2 regions of the Sanguibacter keddieii DSM 10542 genome follow, and region 2 is predicted to be linked to the other one. Evidence: riboswitches for the same ligand, from Rfam matches in the RefSeq annotation. Region 2 holds a riboswitch; the other holds the start of a gene.
The links. A riboswitch is a leader RNA that binds a small molecule or an ion and turns the genes downstream of it on or off. The one in region 2 is predicted to bind S-adenosylmethionine.

Region 1 (7,446 bases), 400 kb from region 2:
GACGTGACGTCGGCGTCGAGGGCGTCGATCGCGCCGATGACCTCGCCGAACTCCGAGTAGCACAGGTGCGTGTGGATCTGGGTGTCCGGGCGCACCCCGGCGGTCGACAGCGTGAACGACCCGACCGACCAGTCGAGGTACGCCGGCTGGTCCGCGCGGCGCAGCGGCAGCAGCTCGCGCAGCGCCGGCTCGTCGACCTGGATGATCGCGATGCCGGCCGCCTCGAGGTCGGCGATCTCGTCGCGCAGCGCCAGGCCGATCTGGTTGGCCGTCTCGCCCAGGGGGATGTCGTCCCGCACGAAGGACCAGGCCATGATCGTCACCGGGCCCGTGAGCATGCCCTTGACCGGCTTGGTCGTGAGCGACTGCGTGTACTCCGTCCAGCGCACCGTCATCGGCGCCGGGCGCGACACGTCGCCCCAGAGGATCGACGGGCGCGTGCAGCGAGACCCGTAGGACTGCACCCAGCCGTTCTGCGTCACCGCGAAGCCGTCGAGCAGCTCCGCGAAGTACTGCACCATGTCGTTGCGCTCGGCCTCGCCGTGCACCAGCACGTCGATGCCGATCCGCTCCTGCAGCTCCACGACCTGCTGGATCTCGGCACGCATCGCGTCCTCGTACGCCTCGAGGGACAGCTCGCCCTTCGCGTGCGCGGCGCGAGCCTTGCGGATCTCGACGGTCTGCGGGAACGACCCGATGGTCGTCGACGGCAGCAGCGGCAGGTCCAGCCGCTCCTGCTGGGCGTCACGACGCTCCTGCGCCGGGCCGCGGTGGAAGTCGCCGTCGGTCAGGGCCGCGGTGCGCTCGCGGACCGCGGCGACCGACACCCCTGCTGCGGTGGCGCGCGAGGAGACGGCGGCGCTCGCGGCGAGCAGCTGCTCGTGCACGGCCTCGCGGCCCTCGCGCAGCCCCTCTGCGAGCGTCACGACCTCGGCGACCTTCTGGTCGGCGAAGGCGAGCCAGCTCGCGAGCGTCGGGTCGAGCGCGGGCTCGTCGGCCACGTCGTGCGGGACGTGCTGGAGCGACGTCGAGGTGCCGACCGCGACGGCCCCGGCGCCGAGGCCCTCGAGAGCCTCGAGCACCTCGAGCCTGGCGGAGAGGTCGGCGCGCCAGATGTTGTGCCCGTCGACGACGCCGCCGACGAGGGTCTTGGACTCCAGGCCGCGCACCGGCGAGGTGGGCGCAGAACCCTTGACGAGGTCGACCGCGAGGGCCTCGACGTCGGTCCCGGCCACGACCGGGAGGGCCTCCTGGAGGTCGCCGAAGGGTGCGGCGAGCAGGATGGCCGGACGCTCGGGACGGGCCAGCTCGGTCGAGAGCACGCGGTACGCCTCGGTGACGGCCGTCAGGACGTCGCCCAGCGGCACGTCGATCGTGTCGGTCACGAGACCGGGCTCGTCGAGCTGGACCCAGGTAGCCCCGGCGGCGGCCAGCGCCCGGAGCAGCTCGGCGTAGACGGGGAGCAGGTCGGCGAGACGCGACAGCGGCTCGAAGCCGGCGGGGGCGTCGTCCGCAGCCTTGCTGAGGAGCAGGAAGGTCACCGGGCCGACGAGCACGGGACGGGTCGTCACGCCGTCGGCCAGGGCCTCGGCGAACTGGCGCACCACGCGGTCGGAGGCGAGGCGGAACGTGGTGGACGGGCCGATCTCGGGCACGAGGTAGTGGTAGTTGGTGTCGAACCACTTGGTCATCTCGAGCGGGGCGTCGTCGCCCTCGCCGCGGGCGGCACGGAAGTACCCGGCGAGGTCGAGGTCGCCCTCGGTCGCGAAGCGCTCGGGCACGGCGCCGACGGTCACCGCGGCGTCGAGGACCTGGTCGTAGTACGAGAAGGTCTCGGGGACGGAGCCGTCCGTGGCGGACAGGCCGAGCGCGACGAGGCGGTCGCGGGTCGACTTCCGCAGTGCTGCGGCGGTCTCCTCGAGCTGGTCGGCGTCGATGCGGCCGGCCCAGAAGGACTCGACGGCCTTCTTGAGCTCGCGGCGCGGCCCGATGCGGGGGTAGCCGAGGATGGTCGCTGCCGGGAAAGCGGCAAAGGTCGGGTTCTGCTGGTCAGAGCTGAGCTCAGTATGTGTCGTCATGGGTCATCCCTCTAGATCAGAGCTGCGGTTGGTTGGGATGCGCCGACCCACGGCCCGCTGGCCAGGTCGGGACCGGCGTCGGCTGCTGCCGGGTGCGCTGGTCCGCCGCCGAGGTGTACGCCCTCGAGCAGGTCTAGTGCGGCTTCGTGCTTGTTGAAGGTGTAGATGTGCAGGCCCGGGGCTCCGGCTGCGAGGACCGCCTCGGCGAGCTCGACGGACGCACGGATGCCGTGCGCGTGCCGGGCGGCCGGGTCGGTGAGCGACTCGAGGTCGCGGACGAGAGCCTTCGGGGCGGGGACGCCCGTGAGGGTCTCGACCCGGGCGAGGCGCGCCGGGTCGGTCATGGGGAGCAGGCCGGCGAGGATCGGGAGGGTCACTCCCGCGCGCCGGGCCTCGTCCACGAAGCCGACGTAGCTGTCGGCGTCGTAGAACAGCTGGGTGATCGCGAAGTCGGCGCCGGCCTGCTGCTTCTCGAGCAGGCGCTGCACCTCCTGGGACCGTGTGGTGCCCGCTGCCGCGTTGCCGTCGAGGAAGGTCGCGACGGCGATGGTCAGCGGCCGGGCCGCCGAGCGCAGGGCGGACGACGGGTCCTCGGCGCAGCGCTGGGCCTCGACCTCGCGCAGGAGCGCCACGAGCTCGTCGCTCGAGTTCACGCCGTCGGGGTGCGGCTGCCAGTCGGGCTGGTCGCGCGGGGGGTCGCCGCGGAGCGCGAGGAAGCTGCGGACGCCCTCGGCGAGGAACTCGTCGATGACCTCGGCCACGTTGTCGCGGGAGGCGCCCACGCAGGTGAGGTGGGCGATCGGCAGCACGGGGGCGTGCTCGAGGATGCGGCGCACCACGGTCTGGGCGGTGGTGCGGTCTCCGCCCGCGGCACCGTAGGTGACCGAGACGAAGTCGGGGCGCGCGGCCACGAGGTGGTCGACGGTGCTCCAGAACTTCGGTGCCGCCGCGGGGTTGCGGGGCGGCATGAGCTCGAAGGAGAGCGTGGGGCGGCGCAGGCGCGCCGCGTGCCGCCCCGGCGGGGCGGTGGTCGGACCGCCCCCGGCAGGGGTCGGTGGTACGTCGGAAGCCGTCATGAGTTCACTCCATCGGACCTGGCGTTAGCACCCGCACCCTCAGGAGGCTTCCATTGTGGGGGGTTGCTGCGGCGTCGTCGAGCCAGGACTCTCAACCGCTCTGGATGGTGCCACGACCCTACGATCTATCCACGATCCGGTCTACACCGTCCACATCGCGGGATTTCTGTGCTCGAACCTGGCGAGGGGTCGAGCCCGTGGGGAGCTGCAGCGGGACCGGGCCGCCCGCGAGCTGGCGCGGAGCGTCACCCCGTGGAGCGGTCAGGCGGTCAGCCCACCTGTCCCACGGCGGGCGGACGGCCCAGTTGACCTCGAGCGTCCGTCGCGCCCAGCGGAACCGTCGGCCGAGGCTGGCCGGAGAGGCGAAGGTCCGCCCCGAGACCCCGACCGTGAGGAGCGGGTCGTACCGGACCCGGGCCCTGGCGCCGAGCTGGAAGCTGAGGTCGGTGTCGTCGTGGACCGTCGGGTCGTCCCGGTGCACCAGGTGGCGGACCTCGTGCCACGTCGTGACCCGGATCGCCATGTTGGACCCCCACAGCGGCACGTTGCCGAGGGCGGCGCGCATGCCCCAGAAGTACCCGCGCATGTAGAAGACCCGTGCCGCGCGCCCGCGCAGGCGGGGAAGGTCGTAGAAGGTCCCCGCACCGGTGACGGCGGAGAGCTCGCGGTCGGCGACGAAGGACCGGTGCACGCGGTCCAGCCAGTCCGTGGGTGGCAGCGTGTCGGCGTCGCACCGCGCGATGATCCCGCCCTGGACCGCGTCGTACCCGCGCGAGGCCGCCGCGGGGATCCCGACGGTCGGCTCGACGACCACCCGTGCGCCGGCCGCCCGCGCGACCGCGGCGCTGTCGTCGGTCGAGGCGTTGTCGACCACCACGACCTCGAAGGGGCGCCGGGTCTGGAGGGCCAGCGCCTCCAGGCACCGTGCGAGGAGCACGGCGTCGTCCTTGACCGGGATGACCACGGTGATGTCCAGGCGCCCCGGGACCGGGGCGGTGCCCTCGGCGGTGCTCACGAGCGCCTCGCGAGGAGGACGCCGGCGACGAGCGCGCCGACCCCGCCGGCGGCGAGGTCCCCGAGGGTGTCGGTGTACCCGACGTTGATCGACCCGTCGACGAAGGTCGCCCCCGCCCACTCGCCGAGCTCCCACAGGACGGCGAGCATCACGCCGAGCGCCGTCGTGACCACGACGATCCCGAGCGCCGGGCGCGCGGGCGTCGAGGGGTCCGCACCGGAGACCTGAGCGGGTCGCGGGCTCGCGACCGCACCGACGCGCACGAGAGTCCGCCACGCGAGGTCGGCGAGGACCCCCGTCGCGACCAGGTGCACCGCGAGGTCGAGCCACGGGACGGCCGCGTACAGGTCGAGCAGGCCCATCCACGCCGCAGCAGACAGCACCAGCCCGAGCACGGGGTCGTGCACCCCGTGCAGGCCGAGCGCCCGCGGGACCACCGCGCCCAGCAGGACGAGGGAGAGCAGCGCCGCGCCGACGGTGCCGTACAGCGCGGTGCCGACGACGAGGCTCGCGCCTGCGACCCAGCGGACGGCGTCGCCGGCGACCAGGGTGGACGGTCTTCGTGCGGAGGTGCCGACGGTCATCGGGCAACCCTAGGTGCCAGGTGCCACCCGCGCCGGACGGAGAGCCAGGACGGAGGCGTCACGCGCTCGCGAGCCGTGCGCCCGGTCAGCGCCCGCCGCGACGGGGCTCGCGGGGCGGGCGCTCGCCGTCGTCCGTGCCGTCGTCGGCGGTGAAGAGGAGGTCGTGCAGCGTGACCTGCACCTTCTCGACGCGCGGGACGTCGTGGAGGGTGACGCCGGCCTTGTCGGTCGCGTCCGAGATCACGAGCGTCCCGCACCCGAGCAGCCGGTCGGTCAGGCCCATCTCGTAGGAGACGTCGTTGATCCGGTAGAGCGGGATGTCGCGCCCCGTGCGCGTGATGATGCCGCTGCGCGTGATGAGGCGGCGGTTGGTCACCGTGTACCGCGACGTGGTCCACCGCAGGAACGGCAGCAGCACCCACCCCACGAGGAGCACGAGCAGGACCACCCCTCCGGCGAGCAGGAGCCAGCCGCGCGCCGAGCTCTCCGGCAGCAGCACCACGAGCGCGACCGCCGCGACGAGGAGCACGACGAAGAGCGCCATCGCGCCGAACAACGCCTTGACGTGCGTACGGAGGTCCAGGACGACGTGCTCTCCGTCGGCCAGCCTGCTCTGCATGCTCATGCGGTCATCGTCGCACCGCGCGCGCCTGGGCTCTACCCCCAGTCCACGCTGCGTCTGCGGCGCGTGCCGGTGGGCTCAGTCGAGCAGGCCTGCCTGGGCCGCCCGCGCACCCGCCTGGAACCGGCTGCTGGAGTCCAGGAGCTCCATGAGGGAGGAGACGTGGCGCCGGGCGGTCCGCACGGAGCAGCCGAGGCGCCGGGCCACGACCTCGTCCTTGTGGCCGTCGGCGAGCAGCGCGAGCACCGTCCGAGCCGTCTGGTCGATCTCCACCGTCTGCCCCTCGGCGTCGAGGAGCGCCGGGAAGTCCTGGGCCAGGGCCCAGTCCGCCTCGTAGCCGCGGGCGAGGTAGGCGACGAGACCGGGGTCCCGGATGAGCAGCGCACCCTCCGAACGGCCCTCGACGAACCGGGTGGCGAGGGCCGTGGTGTCGTCGAAGATGAGGGTCCGGGCGGCGATCACCGGGACGGTCCGGATGAGCACGCCTGCGGGCAGCGCGAGCGCGGCGTAGCTCTGCGTGGCGGTCTGGGCCCGGGTGCTGTGCTGCAGCAGCGTGCGGACCTCGACGTCGCGAGCCGCCATGTCGGACACAGGACCCCACCAGGTCTCCACGTGGTCGGGTCCGAAGCCAGCACCCGGGTGCGCGCCCCACAGGCTGGTGGTCGCGGTGGCGATGAGCTCGGCCAGCAGCGCGACGATCGTGCCCTGGTCGGTGAGCGTCTCGACCCCCGCCCCCACGTCCAGGGTGCGCGGTCCGTCTGCCGCGCCGGCGAGGCTCGGCTCCCCCGGAGGGTCGTCGTCGTGCGCCGTCGGCACAGAGAGCTCCGGTGACACGTCGTCGACCCCCTCTCTGCCGGCACCAGTGGTGTGATCTCGAGGGTATCCCACCGTCTCTGCGGCCCAGGAGAACGGGTCTGGGAGGTCCGGCGGGTCTGTGCCACGAGGGCGTGTCGCTAGGGTGGGGACATGTCGAGCGCCCCACCCGCAGACCCCGCCGGCGCGCCCGGTCCCACCGTCTACCGCGCCGCCGTCGTGCACACCGGGCACATCTCCCTGCGGCCGGGCTGGGTCGCGGTGGTCGACGGTGCCGTCGCCGCGGTCGGCGAGGGCGCTCCCGACGCCGCCTGGGCTGCCGCCGAGCACGTCGACCTCGGTGAGCGCACCGTGGTCCCGGGCTTCGTCGACCTGCACTGCCACGGTGGCGGGGGAGCGGCCTTCGGGGCCGGCCACGACGCCGCGACGGTCGTCGGCGACGCCCGCGTCGTCGCCGCCACGCACCGGGCGCACGGGACCACGACGCTCGTCGCCAGCCTGGTGACCGCCCCGCTCGAGCAGCTGCACGCGTCGGTCCTCGCCCTGGCGCCCCTCGTCGAGAGCGGCGAGCTCGCCGGCGTGCACCTCGAGGGCCCGTGGCTCAGCCCGCTGCACCGCGGAGCCCACGCCCCCGCGCTGCTGCGCGAGCCGCTCCTCGACGACGTCGACCTGCTCCTGGGTGCGCGGCCGGGGGTCGTCGCGGTCGTGACGATCGCCCCGGAGCTGCCGGGCGGGCTCGAGGCCGTCCGCCGCATCGTCGAGCACGGTGCTGTCGCGGCGATCGGGCACACCGACGCCGACGCGGCCACGGCGGTCGCCGCGGTGGACGCCGGGGCGACCCTCGCCACCCACCTGTTCAACGCCATGCCGCCGGTCCACCACCGGGCACCGGGCCCGGTGCTCGCCTTGCTCGAGGACGACCGCGTCACCGTCGAGCTCATCGCCGACGGGGTGCACCTGCACCCGCTCACGCTCCAGCACGCCGCACGGTCGGCCGGCCCGCGGCGCACCGCCCTCGTCACGGACGCCATGGCGGCGACCGGGGTCGCCGACGGGGAGTACCTGCTCGGGGCGCTCGTCGTCGACGTCCTCGACGGGGTCGCGCGGGTCCGCGACGACGGCGCGATCGCCGGCAGCACCCTCACCCTCGACCACGCCCTCCAGGGGGCCGTCGCGGCCGGGGTGCCCTTCGAGGACGCGGTCGCCGCGCTGACCACCACCCCGGCTCGGGTGCTCGGGCGCACGGACGTGGGCGCCC
Region 2 (7,446 bases):
CAGGCGACTGGCAGGACGTGACGGTCCGCGCGAGCCGGCTCGGCGGGGTCCAGGCCTACGGCTCGCAGTGGTCCCGGGTGACCTTCGAGGGCACCAAGATCGACTACCTCAACCTGCGCGAGGCCCGGCTGACGGACGTGACCTTCACCGACTGCGTCATCGGCGAGCTCGACCTGGCGTCCGTCCGCGGCACCCGGATGAGCTTTGTCGGGACGCGCATCGCCCAGCTCACGCTGTCCCGGGCCACCTTGACCCGCGCGGACCTGCGCGGCGCCGACCTCGGCCAGATCACCGGGATCACCGGCCTCAAGGGCACCACGGTGAGCACCGACCAGTTCCTCGACCTCGCGCCGCTGCTCGCCGCCCACCTGGGCATCTCGATCCAGCCCTGAGGAGGGTCGCCGACACCCCCGGAACGGCTCCGCCCCGGCCGGGTGGACCAGCCGGGGCGGAGTGCCGGGCGGGCTCCAGGAGCGCCCGCGGGGCGAGCACGGCTCGCGAGCCGTGAGACGAGAGGCCGGACGTCAGGCGTCGACCAGCGCACCCACCGGGCGGGCGACACCCTGGGCACCGGACCGTGCACCGGCCTCGGGCGCGGGGCCACAGCCCTCGGCGGCGGCGATGAAGCCGGCCGCAGCGGTCGCGATGAGGCCCGAGAGCCCGCTGCCCTCGGGCAGCGGACGGGGGTCGTCGGCCACGGTCCAGCAGGCGTCGACGATCTCGTAACGGGCCGTCGGGCCGTCGGTGACGTAGCTCTCGAGGGCGGAGACCAGGCGGTCGACCTCTTCCTGCGTGGTCCCGACGCCGACGCTCGCGCGCACCGCCCCCGAGGCGTAGCCGAGGCGGGCAAGGAGCGGGTGGGCGCAGAAGCGACCGTCGCGCACGCCGATGCCGTGCTCGGCCGACAGGTACGCGGCCACGAGGCCCGGGTCGTGCCCGACGACCGAGAAGGTCACCACGCCGACCGGGTCTGCGGCGTCGGCCCAGGCGCGCACCACCTGGACGCCGGGGATCGACTCGAGCCCGGTCACCAGCCGCTCGCGCAGGAACGCCTCGTGCGCCTCGAGCGTGCCGGCGGGCAGCGCCGCGAGGGCGTCGCAGGCAGCGGCCAGTGCGACCGCGCCGACCACGTTGGGCGAGCCGGCCTCGTGGCGGGCCGGGGCGTTCGTCCAGACGACCTCGTCGATGTCGACCTGACGGACGGCGCCGCCTCCGGCGAGGTACGGGGTACCGGCGTCGAGCCAGTCGCGACGGCCCACGAGCGCGCCGGACCCGAAGGGCGCGTAGGTCTTGTGCCCCGAGAACGAGATGTAGTCGACGTCCGTGGCCTCGAGCGAGAACCGGCGGTGCGGGACCAGCTGGGCACCGTCGAGTGCGACCCGCGTCCCGGCGGCGTGGGCGATCGCGACGACCTCGGCGACGGGCAGCAGCTCACCGGTGACGTTCGACGCCCCGGTGAGGGCGAGCAGCGCGTAGGGGGCGCGGGCCAGCTCGTCACGGATCGCCTCGAGCGTCTCGGCGACGGTTGCGGCGCCGTGCAGCACGGTCGCGCCGCCGGCCGACCGCTGCCAGGGCAGCAGGTTGGCGTGGTGCTCGACGTCGAGGACGAGCACCCGGCCCGGGGTGCCGTCGGCGTCGGCCGGGATGCAGCCGGCGAGCAGGTTGAGGGAGTCCGTGGTGTTGCGGGTGACGACGGTGACGTCGTCGCCGCGCGCCCCGACGAAGGCGCCGATCGTCTGGCGCGAGGCCTCGTAGAGGGCCGTCGACACCTGCGAGAGGTACCCGGCGCCGCGGTGCACGGACGCGTAGAGCGGCAGCACCTGGGTCACGCGGTCGGCGACGGCCTGGAGCGCGGGGGCGCTCGCTGCGCAGTCGAGATTGGCGTAGGTGACCGTGCGGCCGTCGACGAGCGGGACGAGGGTGTCCGAGCCGACGACCGGCAGGCAGGACTGGGACTCAGGGGTGGCAGACATGGATCCTCCAGGACGGTGTGGGGATCGACGCACCTGGGTCCGACCGAGTCCCGCGCTTGCCGGAGCCCGTCTGGGTCCGGCCAGGTCGTCACCCGGGGCACCCCACCGCGGAGGAGGGTTGCCGGCCAGCAAACCGGGGTTACGCGCTGGCACTCATGACCTGCGTCAAGGATTGGCGCGCCTCGGCGTCCATGTCAATCAGCGAGCACACTCTGTCTTGCATGCTGGACTGGCTGTCTCATTCTGGCGGTCGGGGGTGATGCTCAGGGGGACAACCATCCAGAGCGGCTGAGTGACCTGGCACGACGACGCCGCAGCAACCCCTCCACGCACCGCGCGTCGGGGCGAGGGTGCTACCGCCAGGACCGATGGAGGATCCTCATGAGCTACGCAGGCGACCTGACCCCCCAGCAGGCGTGGGACCTGCTCGAGTCCACCCCCGACGCCGTCCTCGTGGACGTGCGCACCGTGGGCGAGTGGCAGCAGGTCGGTGTCCCCGACATCGCCGACCTCGACGGCGACCGCGAGGTCGTGTTCGCCGAGTGGGCCACGGCCTTCGGCCCCAACCCGACCTTCGTCGAGCAGCTCACCGAGGCGGGTCTCGCCCCCGGCGACGGCCGCCCGGTGATCTTCCTGTGCCGCTCGGGCAACCGGTCGATCGGCGCAGCCGTCGACGCCACGGCCGCGGGCCTCGGGCCGTCGTACAACGTGCTCGAGGGCTTCGAGGGCGACACCGACCTCTACGGCCAGCGCACCGTGAACGGCTGGCGCCTGCGGGGCCTGCCGAGCACCACCTACACCGCCGGGGAGTGAGCCCCGATGTCGACCGCCCCCGACGCCTCGACCTCCGCCCCTGCCGATGACGGCTCCCCCGCCGTCCGCTCCCTGCGTCCTGCGACGGTCTCCGTCCGCGGCGGCCAGGTGCGCTCGGAGTTCCAGGAGACCTCCGAGCCGATCTACCTCACGCAGGGCTACGTCTACGACCGTGCCGCCGACGCCGAGGCCGCCTTCAAGGGCGAGACCGACCGGTTCATCTACTCCCGGTACGGCAACCCGACGGTCCACATGTTCGAGGAGCGCCTGCGGCTCCTCGACGGTGCCGAGGCCTGCTACGCGACGGCGACCGGCATGTCCGCCGTCTTCACCTCGCTCGCCGCGCTCGTCCGGTCCGGCTCTCGCATCGTCTCGGCCCGCGCACTCTTCGGGTCGACCGTCGTCATCTTCGACGAGATCTTCGCGGACTGGGGTGTGACGGTCGACTACGTGGACGGCCACGAGACCGACCAGTGGGAGGCGGCGCTGGCCACCCAGGCCGACGTCGTGTTCTTCGAGACGCCGTCCAACCCCATGCAGGACATCGTCGACGTCGAGCGGGTCTGCGAGCTCGCGCACGCGGCCGGCGCCGTCGTGGTGCTGGACAACGTGTTCGCGACACCCATCCTCCAGAAGCCCTTCGAGCTCGGCGCGGACGTCGTCGTCTACTCGGCGACCAAGCACATCGACGGGCAGGGCCGGGTGCTCGGCGGCGCGATCCTCGGCTCGACCGAGTACATCGAGGGGCCGGTGCAGAAGTTCATCAGGAACACCGGGCCCTCGCTCAGCGCCTTCAACGCCTGGGTGCTGCTCAAGGGTCTCGAGACCCTGCCGATCCGCGTCGCCGCGCAGACGGCCGCCGCCCTGAAGGTCGCCGAGCACCTCGAGACGCTGCCGGGGATCACCCGGGTGCGCTACCCGTTCCTGCCCTCGCACCCGCAGCACGCGCTCGCCCTCAAGCAGCAGACGGGCGGCGGGACCGTGGTGACCTTCGACCTCGCCGTGCCCGAGGGCACCGACCCGGAGGCCGCCAAGAAGCGCACCTTCGCGTTCCTCGACGCCCTCGAGGTCATCGACATCTCGAACAACCTCGGCGACGCCAAGTCGCTCATCACACACCCGGCGACCACCACCCACCGACGTCTCGGCCCCGAGGGGCGCGCCGCGGTGGGCATCGCGGAGACGACGGTGCGCCTGAGCGTCGGCCTCGAGGACGTGCAGGACCTCATCGACGACGTGGAGATCGCGCTGCAGGCCTGATCCTTCACCCAGAGGCTGGGCCCGTGCGCCAGGGGCCCAGGCGCGGCGGACGATGGTTGACTGGCGTGGTGACCGAGCAGCCCGCACCGCAGTCCGCCGCGCGCCGCGCCGCGTCGAGCACCACCCCGATGACCCGCCTGCTGGTGGGCCTGCTGGTCGGAGCGGCGGGCACCGCGGCCACGGCGGTCCTCGGCGAGCTGCTGGTCGCGCCCCTCGTCGGCTGGGCAGCCGCCGCGCTGGCCTTCACCGCGTGGACCTGGTGGGACGTGTGGACGATGGACCCGTCCGAGACGGCGGCGCACGCCACCCGCGAGGAGCCGACCCGTCGGGTGGCGCACCTCGTCGTGCTCGCGGCGGCGCTCGCGAGCCTCGTCGGGGTCGGCGTCCTGCTGCTCGCCTCTCCGGAGGACCACCGGTCGCAGGTGGTCGCGGCCGTGGTCGCCGTCGTGAGCGTGGTGGTGTCGTGGCTGGCCGTGCACACGCTCTTCGGGCTGCACTACGCGCAGGCGTACTTCTCCGAGCCGGCCGGGGGCATCGACTTCAACCAGGACGACCCGCCCCGCTACTCGGACTTCTTGTACGTGGCCTTCACGATCGGCATGAGCTTCGCGATCTCGGACACGGACGTCAGGACGTCGGAGCTGCGCGCCGCGGTGCTGCGCCACGCGCTGCTGTCGTACCTCTTCGGCTCGGTGATCATCGCGTCGGTGGTCAACCTCGTCGCAGGCCTCTGATGTCACAGGTCTCTGATGTCGCAGCGCTCTGACGCCCCAGGGCTCTGACCCCGGGCGCTGCACCCACCGCGACGCGCACGAGGCCCCGGTCAGGTTCGACCGAGGCCTCGTGCGGGCGGGTGCGCGTCAGGCGGTGACGAGCGTCCCGAGGACCGAGGTGAAGAAGGTCAGACCGTCGGTGCCGGCACGGGGGCCGGCTTCGGCGGCCGTCCCGAAGCCCACCTCGACGGCGTGCTCGGGGTGCGGCATGAGACCGACGACGTTGCCCGCCGCGTTGGTGATGCCGGCGATGCCGCGGCGCGAGCCGTTGGGGTTCTCGCCCGCGTAGCGGAACACGACGCGCCCCTCGCCCTCGAGCTCGTCGAGGGTGTGCTCGTCGGCGACGAACTGGCCGTCCTGGTTCTTCAGCGGGATGGTGATCTCCTGGCCGGCACGGAAGCCGCGGGTCCAGGCGGTGTCCGCGTTCTCGACCGTGAGGCGCTGCTCGCGGCACAGGAAGGACAGCGAGTCGTTCTTGATCATCGAGCCGGGCAGCAGGTGCGACTCGGTGAGGATCTGGAAGCCGTTGCAGATGCCCAGGACGGGCAGGCCGCCCTTCGCGGCGTCCACGAGGACGTCCATGACCGGGGCGAAGCGCGAGATCGCACCGGCGCGGAGGTAGTCGCCGTAGGAGAACCCGCCCGGCAGGACCACGGCGTCGACGCCGTGCAGGTCGGCGTCGGCGTGCCACAGCGGCACGGCGGTGGCGCCAGCGATGCGGACGGCGCGGGCGGCGTCGCGGTCGTCGAGCGTGCCGGGGAAGGTGATGACTCCTATCCGCGCGCCGGTGAGGACGTCGCTCATGCCTGGGCGCCCGGGACGGCCTCGAGGCTCGCGGCGTCGATCACGGCAACGACGTCCTCGATGACGGGGTTGGACAGCACGGTCGCGGCGGCCTCGCGGGCGGCGGCGAGGACCTCGTCGGTCACCGGCCCGTCGACCTCGAGCTCGAAGCGCTTGCCCTGGCGGACGCTCGTGAAGCCGGTGAAGCCGAGCCGCGGCAGGGCGCCGGCGACGGCCTTCCCCTGCGGGTCGAGGATCTCGGGCTTGGGCATGACGTCGACGACTACGCGTCCCACGGGGGCTCCTAGTGCTCGGTTCTGGTCACGCGAGGGCGTGAGGGCGGAGGCACTGCGAGGCTCGGGCGTCAGACGCCCGGTCGGTCCCCTGCGTGCTTCGCGCACAGTTTATCGCGCGGGCGCACGGGCGGGGGCCGCGTCTCGCGGCCGTACCGACCACGGTCATCGACCCGACGTGCCGCCCTCGGACGCCTCGTCGAGCCAGGCCGTGAGGAGCGGGCCGACCGGGTTGAGACGACGCGCGAAGGCTGCGTCCGTCTCGTCCGGCGGCAGGGTCGTGACGAGGAGCAGGACCTGCTCGCGGGCGACGCCCGTCCCGAAGAGCCCCTCGACGTCGAGGGCTCGCAGAGCCGCCTCCATGGCCGCGAGCCGGAGGTCGTGCTCCGTGGCGGCATCGGCCGGCGACATGTCGAAGAGGTCACCGCGCGCGGTGAACAGGTGCTCGAGGCTGGCGAGGTGCTCGTCGCCGTAGACCGCGAACGGGCTGTCGGGGAGGTCCCACCGGGTCTCGCCGTCAGGCGTCACGACCAGGTAGGGGCGCAGCGCCTCGCCGCTCGTGGCGAGCGCGTACACGCAGAAGGGCCCGTCGTGCTCGGCGTGCAGCTGCTCGACCGCCTGCCGGGTGGCGTGGGCGATCACTGCCGTCAGGGCGACGTCCCCCTCCGGCACGCTGCCGGCTCCGCGACCGGCGGCGGTCACGGCTCCTGTCAGCCCTCGGCCTTGCCGCGGCGCCAGTAGCCCATGAAGGCGACGGAGCGGCGGTCGATGCCGAGGTCGCTCACGAGGTGGCGGCGGAGGAGCTTGATGACGCCAGCCTCTCCGGCGATCCAGGCGTAGCAGTCGGTGAGGGGCCCGGCCGACGTGTCGGCGGTCGGGACCTCCCAGAGGATGGTGGTGTCGACGTCGACGTCCTCGAGCTCCGCAGCGGGCTGGCCCTTGGGCAGGCTGATGCGCTCGATGGGCACGTCGTGGCACGAGGTGTCGCACAGGCCGGCAGCCTGCTTGGCGGCGCAGAGCTGCATGTGGGCGCGGACCGCGCCGTCGAGGAGGCTGCCGTGCTCGACGGGGTCGGATCCGCCGCGGCTGCGCGGCAGCCAGGTGATCGACGCCCCGGCAGGCAGGGTGAGCGAGAGTGCGTCGGCCTCGAGCGGGACCTCGACGAAGGCTTGCGCCTCGGTACCGGGGGCGAGGGACTCGAGGATGGAGCAGATGGCCGGGGCCGCGGTCTCGTCACCCGCGAGGACGAGGGTGGTGGCCGACGCGGGCGGCGCCCACTCGATGCCCGACGCCGGGCCGTCGTAGCGAGCGTTCGGACCGATGAGGACGCAGGGCGTGCCGGTCTCGACGGTCTGGAGCCAGCGCGCGGCGGGGCCGTCGTGGCCGTCGTCGGACACGTGGACCACCATGTCGACGTCGACCTCGCCGAGGCCGACGTGCGGACGGACGGCGCGGACCGTGTAGGTGCGCAGCGGGCAGCGGAGCTCGTCAGGGAGCTCGCGCCACGCGGCGTACCAGGAGTCACCCTCGAAGTCGGCGGCGTCGGGACGG

Region 1: it holds a riboswitch for S-adenosylmethionine, as region 2 does, so the genes downstream of both, SKED_RS00280 (methylenetetrahydrofolate reductase) here and SKED_RS17200 (rhodanese-like domain-containing protein) in region 2, are expected to answer to the same signal.

Annotation. Positions count from the first base shown of each region.
Region 1 covers NC_013521.1:58,086-65,531, forward strand. Annotated here, with positions in the region: gene metE (5-methyltetrahydropteroyltriglutamate--homocysteine S-methyltransferase) at 1-2,078, opposite strand, end outside; gene SKED_RS00280 (methylenetetrahydrofolate reductase) at 2,090-3,154, opposite strand; SAM riboswitch class I at 3,161-3,265, opposite strand; gene SKED_RS00285 (glycosyltransferase family 2 protein) at 3,273-4,169, opposite strand; gene SKED_RS00290 (DUF2238 domain-containing protein) at 4,166-4,753, opposite strand; gene SKED_RS00295 (PH domain-containing protein) at 4,839-5,378, opposite strand; gene SKED_RS00300 (helix-turn-helix transcriptional regulator) at 5,454-6,191, opposite strand; gene nagA (N-acetylglucosamine-6-phosphate deacetylase) at 6,342-7,446, shown strand, end outside.
Region 2 covers NC_013521.1:3,913,976-3,921,421, forward strand. Annotated here, with positions in the region: gene SKED_RS19245 (pentapeptide repeat-containing protein) at 1-392, shown strand, start outside; gene SKED_RS17195 (aminotransferase class V-fold PLP-dependent enzyme) at 525-1,973, opposite strand; SAM riboswitch class IV at 2,021-2,134, opposite strand; SAM riboswitch class I at 2,246-2,348, shown strand; gene SKED_RS17200 (rhodanese-like domain-containing protein) at 2,355-2,786, shown strand; gene SKED_RS17205 (O-succinylhomoserine sulfhydrylase) at 2,793-4,046, shown strand; gene SKED_RS17210 (DUF1345 domain-containing protein) at 4,115-4,780, shown strand; gene purQ (phosphoribosylformylglycinamidine synthase subunit PurQ) at 4,907-5,623, opposite strand; gene purS (phosphoribosylformylglycinamidine synthase subunit PurS) at 5,620-5,898, opposite strand; gene SKED_RS17225 (DUF4303 domain-containing protein) at 6,061-6,597, opposite strand; gene SKED_RS17230 (siderophore-interacting protein) at 6,606-7,446, opposite strand, start outside.